2 regions of the Mycobacterium sp. SP-6446 genome follow, and region 2 is predicted to be linked to the other one. Evidence: riboswitches for the same ligand, from Rfam matches in the RefSeq annotation. Region 2 holds a riboswitch; the other holds the start of a gene.
The links. Region 2 has a riboswitch for cobalamin ahead of metE (5-methyltetrahydropteroyltriglutamate--homocysteine S-methyltransferase). Riboswitches for the same ligand answer to the same signal wherever they lie in the genome.
Positions count from the first base shown of each region.

Region 1: linked by a shared signal. The riboswitch ahead of A5736_RS14225 ((2Fe-2S)-binding protein) and the one ahead of metE (5-methyltetrahydropteroyltriglutamate--homocysteine S-methyltransferase) in region 2 are both predicted to bind cobalamin.

Region 1 covers NZ_MBEM01000154.1:40,302-46,128, forward strand. Annotated here, with positions in the region: gene A5736_RS14200 (DUF349 domain-containing protein) at 1-683, shown strand, start outside; gene A5736_RS14205 (hypothetical protein) at 680-1,297, opposite strand; gene miaB (tRNA (N6-isopentenyl adenosine(37)-C2)-methylthiotransferase MiaB) at 1,294-2,790, opposite strand; gene recX (recombination regulator RecX) at 2,835-3,368, opposite strand; gene recA (recombinase RecA) at 3,322-4,374, opposite strand; cobalamin riboswitch at 4,540-4,683, shown strand; gene A5736_RS14225 ((2Fe-2S)-binding protein) at 4,722-5,396, shown strand; gene A5736_RS14230 (DUF3046 domain-containing protein) at 5,431-5,637, opposite strand; gene A5736_RS14235 (glycosyltransferase) at 5,655-5,827, opposite strand, start outside.
Region 2 covers NZ_MBEM01000187.1:51,143-56,969, reverse strand. Annotated here, with positions in the region: gene prpD (2-methylcitrate dehydratase PrpD) at 1-100, shown strand, start outside; gene A5736_RS17320 (hypothetical protein) at 129-356, opposite strand; gene A5736_RS17315 (DUF3556 domain-containing protein) at 480-2,219, shown strand; gene metE (5-methyltetrahydropteroyltriglutamate--homocysteine S-methyltransferase) at 2,272-4,569, opposite strand; cobalamin riboswitch at 4,645-4,805, opposite strand; gene A5736_RS17305 (NAD(P)-dependent oxidoreductase) at 4,794-5,435, opposite strand; gene A5736_RS17300 (SDR family oxidoreductase) at 5,583-5,827, opposite strand, start outside.

The DNA of each region.
Region 1 (5,827 bases), on a different contig from region 2:
CCGCCCGCGAAGCCTTCAACCGGCGCCGGGGCGCCCACTTCGCCGAGCTGGACCGCGAGCGATCGGGGGTTCGGGAATCCAAGGAGCGGCTCTGCGAACGGGCCGAAGAGCTGTCCGATTCGACGGACTGGACCGCGACCAGCGCGGAATTCCGCAAGCTGCTCTCCGAATGGAAGGCGGCGGGCCGGGCCAGCAGGGACGTCGACGACGCCTTGTGGCGCCGCTTCAAGGCCGCCCAGGACACGTTTTTCACCGCACGCAATGCCGCTGCGGCGGAAAAGGATTCGGAGTTGCGGGCCAATGCCACCGCCAAGGAGGCGCTGCTCGCCGAAGCGGAGAAGCTCGACACGAGCAATCACGACGCGGCCCGGGCGGCGCTGCGATCGATCGCGGAGAAGTGGGACGCGATCGGCCGAGTCCCCCGTGAGCGCTCCGCCGAGTTGGAGCGGCGGCTGCGGGCGGTCGAGAAAAAGGTGCGCGACGCCGGTGAATCGGATTGGTCCGATCCCCAGGCGCAGGCCCGCGCCGAGCAGTTCGCGACCCGGGCCGAGCAATACGAACAGCAGGCGCGCAAGGCCGAGGCGGCCGGCCGCACCAAAGAAGCCGAGGAGGCCAAAGCCAACGCCGCGCAGTGGCGGCAGTGGGCCGACGCGGCGGCCGAGGCGCTGACGCGGCGGACCTAGGCTTCGGGTTTTTCCGGACCGTCGGGTTTTTCGGGGGTTTCGTTTTTGTCGAGGCTGTCCAGCAGCGTCTTCGACTGCTGCTGCGCCACGATCCGGCGCCTTTGCTCCTCGGCCGCGAGTTGCACGATGGTGCGGGCCCACACCACCCGGGCCCAGTGAAACGTCAACAGAATCACCGTGATCCACGCCACGATCAGGCCCACACCCGGGCCGGGATGACCGGCGGCCACGGTCTGGCGCGACCACACCGCCAGCAGCCCGGCGCCGCTGGCGATCGCCGTGCCCGCTAGCGCGATCCATGCCAGCGCCCACCGCCGGGTCAGCAATGCCAGCATCGAGAATCCGACGCCGAACACCAGCGCCAGCCAGGCGAACACCCGCAACGGCAGGCCCAGCGCGGCCGCACCCGCACCGTGGCTGGAAAACAGGACATCCCATCCCCGCACAGCGCCGGTGTGCGGCAGGATGAACGAACCCAGCAGCACGAACACCAGAATGGCGACGACGAATGCCCTTGGGCCGGGGTCGATCTCACGCGCGACGCGGCGCTCCGCGGCCTCGATTTCGGCACGCAGGGCGTCGATGTCGGCGTGTTCCTTTTCCTGTTCATTCATAGCGCGCATCCAAGCGGTTGGGCGGTGGCGGCGGACGGCCCCACACCGGGCATGCCGAGGCCGACGCCGCGCGGGCGTTGTCCTGCGGAGTCACCGGCCCGCGTGCGGCGGTGGGTCAGCACCCCGGCGTCCGCGACGAGGTGGTGCGGCGCGGCCCCGGTGACGGCCGTGGTGATGATGTCGCCGGGCCGCACCGCCGTGTCGGCGGAAAAGTGCACCAGCCGGCCGTCGCGGGCGCGTCCGGTCATGCGCGATGTCCGGCTGTCCTTGCGTCCTTCGCCGGTGGCCACGAGCAACTCGACGGTCTGCCCGATCAGCGCGCGGTTGCCCTCCAGCGAGATCTGCTCCTGCAGCTCGATCAGGCGCTCGTAGCGTTCCTGCACAACAGCTTTCGGGATCTGGCCGTCGAGTTCGGCGGCCGGGGTGCCGGGCCGCTTGGAGTACTGGAAGGTGAACGCGGCCGCGAACCGAGCCTGCCGCACCACGTCGAGCGTGGCCGCGAAATCCTCTTCGGTCTCGCCGGGAAATCCGACGATCAGGTCCGTGGTGATGGCCGCGTGCGGCATCGCCGCCCGAACCCGGTCGATGATGCCCAGATAACGATCGGCGCGGTACGACCGCCGCATCGCGCGCAGCACCCGGTCGGATCCGGACTGCAGCGGCATGTGCAGGGCCGGGCACACGTTCGGCGTCTGCGCCATCGCCTCGATAACGTCGTCGGTGAACTCGGCCGGATGCGGGGAGGTGAACCGGACGCGTTCCAGCTTGTCGATTTCTCCGCAGGCGCGCAGTAGCTCGGCGAAGGCGCCGCGATTCCGCGGCAGCTCGGGGTCGGCGAAGGAAACCCCATAGGCGTTGACGTTCTGGCCGAGCAGCGTCACCTCGAGCACGCCGTCGTCCACCAGGGACCTCACCTCGGCCAGAATGTCGTCCGGACTGCGGTCGACTTCCTTGCCGCGCAACGACGGGACGATGCAGAAGGTGCAGCTGTTGTTGCACCCGACGGAGATGGAAACCCAAGCGGCGTACGCGGATTCGCGTGCGCTGGGCAGCGACGACGGAAACTGCTGCAACGCCTCGGCGATCTCTACCTGGGCGACCTTGTTGTGCCGGGCGCGGTCGAGCAGCGTGGGCAGCGATCCGATGTTGTGCGTGCCGAAGACGACGTCGACCCACGGCGCCTTGCGCAGCACTGCGTCTCGATCTTTTTGGGCCAGGCAGCCACCGACCGCGATCTGCATATCGGGATTGCCCCGCTTGCGCGGAGCCAGATGGCTGAGGTTGCCGTACAGCTTGTTGTCCGCGTTCTCGCGCACGGCGCAGGTGTTGAACACCACCACGTCGGCATCGGTCCCGTCGGCGGCCCGTTGGTAGCCGGCCGCCTCGAGCAGCCCGGCCAGGCGTTCGGAATCGTGGACGTTCATCTGGCAGCCATAGGTGCGCACCTGGTAGGTACGCGCCCCCGAAACGTCTCGGGCCACCGTCGAAGTCACGGGGCCATGGTACGGCGACCGGCTCCCACCGGATTAATCCGCAGCTACACCCGCCGGCGCTCCCGCTCGGCCGCCAGCTCGGCGAAGACGACCTCGCAGGCCAGGCTCTGGCCGTAGCCACGCCGCGCCAGCATCCCGACCAGCCTGCGGCTCACCTTTGCGTCGTCGCCAGCCAGCGTCTCGCGCCGCAGCTTGGCACGCACCAGCTGCTCGGCCCGATCGCGCTCGGCGCCGGCGTCGATCCCGGCCAATGCCGCGGTGATCGCGTCGTTGTCGACGCCCTTGGTATGCAACTCGGCGGCCAGGGCGCGCCGGCTCTTTCCGGCCCTCGCCCGCCGGGACGCCACCCATTGTTGGGCGAAATCGGCGTCGTCGACCAAGCCCACGGACGCCAGTCGATCCAATACCCGGGCGCTGACGTCGTCGGGATATCCGCGTCTGGCCAGCTGACCGGACAGCTCGGCCCGCGTGCGCGATCTCGCGGTGAGCAGGCGCAGGCACAACGCCCGCGCCTGCTCCTCGCGAGAGGGCTCAGAAGTCGACGGGGGCGGGCAGGACACCATCGGCTGAGGGGTCATCGGTCACGACCGCGCCAATGCCAAGCTTTTCCTTGATCTTCTTCTCGATCTCGTTGGCAATGTCGGCGTTCTCCATCAGGAAAGTGCGGACGTTCTCCTTGCCCTGGCCGAGCTGCTCGCCCTCGTAGGTGAACCAGGAACCGGACTTGCGGATGAAGCCCTGATCCACACCCATGTCGATCAGCGAACCCTCCCGGCTGATTCCCCGGCCGTAGAGGATGTCGAACTCGGCCTGCTTGAACGGCGGCGCCACCTTGTTCTTGACGACCTTGACCCGGGTGCGGTTGCCGACCGCGTTGGTGCCGTCCTTGAGCGTCTCGATCCGGCGCACGTCCATGCGCACCGACGCGTAGAACTTCAAAGCCTTTCCACCCGTGGTGGTTTCGGGACTGCCGAACATCACCCCGATCTTCTCGCGGAGCTGGTTGATGAAGATCGCCGTGGTTCCCGAATTGTTCAGCGCGCCAGTCATTTTCCGCAGCGCCTGGCTCATCAGCCGGGCCTGCAGCCCGACGTGGCTGTCCCCCATCTCGCCCTCGAGTTCCGCTCGCGGCACCAGGGCCGCGACCGAGTCGATGACCAGGATGTCCAGCGCGCCGGAGCGGATCAGCATGTCGGCGATCTCCAGCGCCTGCTCACCGGTGTCGGGCTGGCTGACCAGCAGCGAATCGGTGTCGACGCCGAGCTTCTTTGCGTAGTCGGGGTCCAGGGCGTGCTCGGCGTCGATGAACGCCGCGACGCCGCCGGCGGCCTGGGCGTTGGCCACCGCGTGCAGTGCGACGGTGGTCTTACCCGAGGACTCCGGACCGTAGATCTCCACGACCCTGCCGCGCGGCAGGCCGCCGATGCCCAGGGCCACGTCCAGTGCGATGGATCCGGTCGGGATGATCGAGATCGGCTGACGCGTCTCGTCGCCGAGACGCATCACCGAGCCTTTGCCGTAGCTCTTTTCGATCTGGGCCATCGCCAGGTCGAGAGCCTTCTCGCGGTCGGGGGCTTGCGTCATGGTGCCTCTTCCTATCGTCGGTGTGTTCGGTGACCGGTATCGGTCGGTTGGCCGTGACCCTAGGCGCGGGGTCCGACAAGTCTCCGAACGCTCACCACAGTAGCCGAACACGTGTTCGATTCAAGAGGACACGCCGGGCACGGTAACGGCGTATGGCAACATTTGCTACCGAAAGGCGCTGACGGGGCCAAAGCAGCCTGCTAAAGCCGAGGAAACCGGTGTGAATCCGGTGCGGTCCCGCCACTGTGATCGGGGACGGACACGTCCTGACCCGAGAGCCAGATACTCACCGTCAGCGCTTCCTCACGACAACTGGGGCGGATTTCCCCAGAGAGGTTTGGTCGCGCATGGACATTTCTGCCGAGCTGGCCGAAATATCTTCTTACAAACGGTTTTTCACCTTCACTGTCGGGGGCGACGCAGTCGGATGGCATCCGGTCGGGCAGTCCTACGCCGACGGTTTCAGTGATCTGATCGACGCCACCGCCCGGCGCTATCGCACGTCGGACCTGCGGATCGCCGCCTCGCTGGTTCATCTCGGCCACGCCACCCGCCTGTGGTCACCCGTGCTCGCGTGCGCGCTGGGGCACGGGGTCGTTCCGGATCTTAAAGGCCTGCAGCGCGCCGATGACGCGGCCCAACTTCGAATGCCCGAGCCCGTCGGACAAGCCGTCGACTCGCCCTCCGCGGATTTGCTGTACCGCATCGTCGTGAAACAACACATGAAGCCGTTCGCCGCCGGCCTGCGGGTCAAACTGGCCCCCGCCCTGCTCGCGGGCAACATCGCGTCCGCACTCATGGGAGCGTCGCGAACCCTGCTCTCGGCCCGGCCCGATCTGCGCGGCCCCATCCTCGACATCACCGACTCACTGCTGGACACCGGCATGTTGGCCGGATGCGGTGTGATCACCAGCGCACACCTGGGTTTCAGGCGTCGCAGCTGCTGCCTCTTCTATCGCATCCCCGGGAAGTCCGTGTGCGCCGATTGCGTCTTTCGCCGGATACGCCGTAGCAACAGATGAGTGTGCGTAGTCGCTCACGCCCAAGCGCGCGGCTTCACCACTGATCGCGGGGCACGTCGAAGTCGACGCACAACGCCCGCCAGACGTCGCGCGGCTCGATGCCATCCTCGATGGCCTGGGCCGCAGTCCGGCCGTCGAACCCGGTCAGCACGTGATCCACCAGCACCGATGCGCCATAAGCGGCGCCGAAGCGCAACACCACCCGTTCGTTGAACTCCGTCAGCCGCACGCCAGCCAAGATACTGGGCGGCCGGCGCCTTACCCCGCGAGAGCCAGCGCTTCGTGGCACACCCGCACCGGGTCGGCGACCCCGTCGATGCCGGCGGCCGCTTCGCGAGCGGCCTCGCGGTAGCGGGGCGTGGACAGCACCTCGTTGGTCGCGGCCACCAGCGCGTCGGCGGTCAGCGGCCGGACCAGCCGCGCACTGCCCT
Region 2 (5,827 bases):
ATCGCTGGCCGAGCTCGAGGCCGTCGATACGCTGAACGTGGTGGTCGACCCGCGGATGCTGGACACCGCGCCGGTCATCCCGCCGGGAATCTTCGGCTGAGTTGGATTGTGCTGCCTTGGCTTTGGGGCTAAGGCGTGGAAGGTCCGCCGTACTGCCACACCAGCGTGTGGTCGCCGGTCATCGTCGGGTTGCACCACATCATCCGGGCGTTGGCGTCTTTGGTGGTCGCGTGCAATACCGTGCACGCGTCGCCGGGTGCCGGTGGGTCGGCGCGGGCGGTACCGACCGCGGCGGCGAAGGCGACCGGTGCCACGGCAGCGATCAGCGCCGCGATGCCGTATCGAAGTTTGCTCATGATGGATGTCTCCCCAGGACATGCCGACCCGACCTCACCGTATCCGGCGAGAGAGCCACAGGCAAAGGATTCTTCGCCCCTACCCAAGCCACGCGCCTAGAACGCGTTCTAATCTGTCAAACCATGGGATTTCTCAAGCCTGATCTGCCGCAGATCGACATGGCCGAGTGGAGCAAGGGCACCCGCAGCGAGAAGATGCGCCCGATGGCCAGGCACTGGGCCGAGGTGGGCTTCGGCACACCGGTCGCACTGCACCTGTTCTACGTCGTCAAAATCCTTCTTTACATCCTTTTCGCGTGGTTGTTTGCCTCGGCCACCAACGGAATCGGCGGCTTCACCAACGTCGCGTCGTGGTGGTCGGAACCGATCGTTTTCGAGAAGGTCGTGCTCTACACGATGCTCTTCGAGGTGATCGGGCTGGGCTGCGGCTTCGGTCCGCTGAACAACCGATTCTTCCCGCCCCTGGGCTCGATCCTGTACTGGATGCGGTTCGGCACCATCCGGTTGCCACCGTGGCCGGATCGTGTGCCGGGGACCAGCGGAACCAAGCGCACCCCGTTCGATGTCGCGCTGTACGCGCTGCTGTTGCTGGTGACGCTGCGGGCGCTCTTCTCGGACGGCACCGGGCCGGTGCCCGAGCTCGGCACGACGATCGGGTTGCTTCCGACGTGGGAAATCGTGACGATCCTGCTCCTCGTCGGCGTGCTGGGGCTGCGCGACAAGGTGATCTTTCTCGCCGCTCGCGGCGAGGTGTACGTGACCATGACGGTGACGTTCTTGTTCGGGGGCGTCGACATGATCGTCGCCGCCAAGCTGGTGTTCCTGGTGATCTGGATGGGCGCGGCGACGTCGAAGCTCAACAAGCACTTCCCGTTCGTGATCTCCACGATGATGTCCAACAACCCGCTGATGCGGCCCCGGTGGCTGAAACGGCGCTTCTTCGAGAAGTTCCCCGACGACCTGCGGCCGGGGCTGCTGTCGCGGTTGCTCGCTCACCTCAGTACCGCCATCGAGATGTTGGTTCCGCTGCCGCTGTTCTTCTGCCACGGCGGCTGGCCGACCACGATCGCTGCCATCGTCATGGTGTGCTTCCATCTGGGAATCCTGGTGTCCATCCCCATGGGGGTGCCGCTGGAGTGGAACGTCTTCATGATCTTCGGTGTGTTGTCGTTGTTCGTCGCCCATGCCCGCTTGGGCTTGGGCGACCTGAAACACCCTGTGCCGGTGGCGATCCTGTTCGTCGTCATCGCGGGCATCGTCGCGCTGGGCAACCTGTTCCCGCGCAAGATCTCGTTCCTGCCGGGCATGCGCTATTACGCCGGAAACTGGGACACCACGCTGTGGTGCATCAAGCCGTCAGCCAACGACAAGATCGGTAGGGGCATCGTGGCGATCGCGAGCATGCCGCAGGCTCAGCTGGAGCGCTTCTACGGCAGCCCGGAAGCCGCGCAGATCCCGATCTACATGGGGTACGCGTTCCGCGGATTCAACACGCACGGCCGCGCGCTGTTCACATTGGCGCACCGCGCGATGGCCGGCCAGAACGAGGACGACTACGTCATCACCGACGGCGAGCGGATCTGCAGCACAGCCATCGGCTGGAACTTCGGCGACGGCCACATGCACAACGAACAACTGATCGCCGCGATGCAGGAGCGCTGTCACTTCGAGCCGGGCGAAGTGCGTGTGGTCCTGCTCGACGCGCAGCCCATCCACAAGCAGACCCAGGAGTATCGCCTAGTCGACGCCGCCACAGGCGAATTCGAGCGCGGCATCGTCCGGGTCGCCGACATGGTGACCCGCCAACCCTGGGCCGACGACGTCCCAGTCCAGGTGCTGTCGGACGAGGCGCGCCGGGCGTAACGCCAGGGCGAAATTTCGGGCTAAAAGCCGCCGTGGTGTTACGCCCGTGGAGTCAGGCCGACGCTCGGACTTCCCGCGCCGCGGCGACCATGTTTCGCAGCGACGCGGTGACCTCGTCGACATTGCGCGTCTTCAGCCCACAGTCGGGATTGACCCAAAGCCGTTGTGCCGGAACGGCGCGCAGCGCCGCACGCAACGACTCGGCCATCTCGCCCTCGCTCGGCACTCGCGGCGAGTGGATGTCGTAGACGCCCGGACCCACGCTGTTGGCGAAGCCGGCGGCGTTCAGGTCGTCCAGCACCTCCATGTGTGAGCGCGCCGCCTCGATGGACGTGACGTCGGCGTCGAGGTCGGCGATGGCCCCGATGACATCGCCGAACTCCGAGTAGCACAGATGCGTGTGGATCTGCGTCGAGTCGGCGACCCCGGACGTAGCCAGCCGGAAAGCGCCTACGGCCCAACGCAAGTACGCGGCCTGCTCGGCGCGACGCAACGGCAGCAGCTCGCGCAGCGCCGGCTCGTCGACCTGGATGACGGCGATACCCGCGTCCTGCAGATCCACGGTCTCGTCCCGAATCGCCAGGGCCACCTGGTTGGCGGTGTCGGCCAGCGGCTGGTCGTCGCGCACGAACGACCAGGCCAGGATGGTGACCGGGCCCGTCAGCATTCCCTTCACCGGCTTGTCGGTCAGGGACTGCGCGTAGGTGATCCACTCGACCGTCATCGGATGGGTGCGCACCACGTCGCCGTACAGGATCGGTGGCCGGACGCAGCGGCTGCCGTAGGACTGCACCCAGCCGTTCTGCGTGGCGAAGAAGCCCTCGAGCTGCTCGGCGAAGTACTGCACCATGTCGTTGCGCTCCGGCTCGCCGTGCACCAGCACGTCCAGGCCGAGTTGTTCCTGCAGGGCGATGACGTCGGCGATCTCCTTGCGCATCTTGCCGATGTACTCGGCCTCGTCGATCTCGCCGGCCCGAAAAGCCGCGCGCGCCTTGCGGATTGCCGACGTCTGCGGGTAAGAGCCGATCGTCGTGGTCGGCAGCGGGGGCAGGTGTAGCCGCGCCTCCTGGCTCGCGCGGCGCGCGGCCGCCTCACCGCGATGAGTGCCCGACGCGACGATCGAGTCGATCCGCGCCCGGACTTGTCCGTTGTGCAGCCGTGGGTCGCCGCGACGGGAGGCGACGGCGGCGTTGGACGCCGCGATCTCGTCGGCGACCGTGTCGCGTCCGTCGTGCAGCGCCCGCGCCAGCGTCACTACCTCGGCGACCTTCTCCCGCCCGAAGGCCAGCCAGCCGCGCAGGGCATCGTCGAGCTCGGTTTCCGGCTCCAGCGAGTACGGCACATGCATCGTCGAGCACGACGTCGACACCGCGACATGGGCCGCGGAGCCGAGCAGGGTCGCCAGTTTGCCCAGCGCGGCCTCCAGGTCGGTGCGCCAGACATTGCGTCCGTCGACGATGCCGGCCACCAGGGTCTTGCCGGCCAATTCCGGGATGCCGGCCGCGGCCGTGTCGGCGCCGGCGACCAGGTCGACGCCGATCGCCTCGATGGGTGTGCGGGCGAGCCCCGCCAGGGACGCGCCCGGGTCGCCGAAGTAGGTCGCGACGTGGATCGCGGGGCGGTTGCTCACCGAGCCCAGCGCGTCGTACACGGTCTCGGCCAGCGCGGGCGCGTCGGGGGAGATGTCGGTTACCAGCGCCGGCTCGTCGAACTGCACCCACTGCGCGCCGTTGTCGGCGAGCAGCGACAGCAGCTCGGAGTAGATCGGGACCAGCTCCTGCAGCCGCTCGATCGGTGCGCCGCCGCCGTTGACGCCCTTGCTCAATAGCAGGAAGGTCACCGGCCCGATGACCACCGGACGCGCCGGAATGCCTTGTCCGAGCGCCTCTTTCAGCTCGGAAAGGACCTTGTCCGGGTTCAGCGCGAACCGGGTTGCGGGCTCGATCTCGGGAACCAGGTAGTGGTAGTTGGTATCGAACCACTTGGTCATTTCCAGCGGCGCGACCTCGTCATTGCCACGCGCGGCGGCGAAGTAGCGGTCCAGCTCATCGGGGACGTCCGCGGCCCTGGCCGGTAGGGCGCCGAGCATGACGGCCGTGTCGAGCATCTGGTCGTAGTACGAGAAGGTGTTCACCGGCACCGAATCCAGGCCGGCGGCTGCCAGGCTTGCCCACATGTCGTGGCGCAATGTGGCGGCGACGGACTCCAATTCCGATCGGCTGGTGCGTCCGGCCCAGTAGCCTTCGGTCGCGCGCTTGAGTTCGCGTTTCGGGCCGATGCGCGGCGAGCCGGTAACCGTGGCGGTGAATGGTGGACTACTTACCAAGTGAGTCACGATGTCGTCCTTCATTCGACGGTTTGGCACACCAACCGCAACGGCCACGGCCAAACGCCCATTCCACGAGGCGATGAGCCCGCCGGACACGGCGCGCCCGGCACAGCCGGCAGGTCTTCGGACTCGCAGGCGCACTGTCGTGGTGCTCCTACGGGCTTACCGCTGCGGGACTGTCCCGGACTTTCACCGGGTTCCCTCTCGCGACGCGTGTCTAACATGCCTCGCTCGATGCCGGCGCGTCAGTCGGCCAGCGCCTCCGCGATGGGCACTTCGCCATTGTTGAATCCGATGGTGCGGCGGATGGTGGAGTCGTCTGCCAGCGCGGCCGCGACGACGAGCGCGACGTCGGCTCGCGACACCTCACCATTGCCCTTGCCGATCGCGATCCGGCCGGTGGCGGGTTCGAGGGTGAGCCGGCCCGGTCCCAGCACCGTCCAGTCCAGCGCGCTGGAGCGCAGATGGGCATCGGCGGCGGCCTTGGCCTCGGCGTATGCAAAGAACGGATTATCTTGCGATACACCATGATCCGGGCCGGCACCGAAGTACGACACCATCACGAACCGCGGCACGCCCGCCTGCCCGGCCGCATCGATGGCCCGGATCGCGGCGTCGCGATCGACGGCATAGGTGCGTGCCGGATTGCCACCGCCGGCTCCGGCGGAGAAGACGACCGCGTCGTGCCCGCTCAGCAATTCGGCAAGCGCGGGGGTATCCAGCTGCTCGATATCGGCCACCACCGGCTGGGCGCCGGTGGCCGCGACGTCGTCGGAGTGCTCGGGATTGCGGAAGACCGAGGTCACCTCGTCGCCACGCTCGGAGAGGATGTGGGCCAGCTGCAGCGCGACCTTGCCGTGGCCGCCGATGATGACGATGCGTGCCATGCCCCGACGGTACTGCGTTTGCGCCGAGCGCCCGGCTGGCCGGGCAGTCGCGGCTTTGCGCCCGGCTGGCCGGGCACTCACGGCTGAGCGAGGCTTGGACTATGCGGCGATCCGCTTCGCCCGGCTACGCCGCGCTCGCGATCGCCCCTAGAGTTTTACCCGCCCCATGATCAGGTCGATGATCGGCTTGCCGGGCGGGTAGGCGCCCGTGAGCGACGCCATCGTGTGCCCGTAGTCCACCAGCAGCGTGATCCCGCTGATGCCGAACGCGGCGGCGCTGTTGAGGAAGCACATGACATCGCCCATTTGCTCCGGGGTATGCACCTTGGAGCCTGTCTCGTCGCGGTAGTCCTGCGCGAAGGTGAGCCATAGGTCGGCGTTGGCCTGGGCCA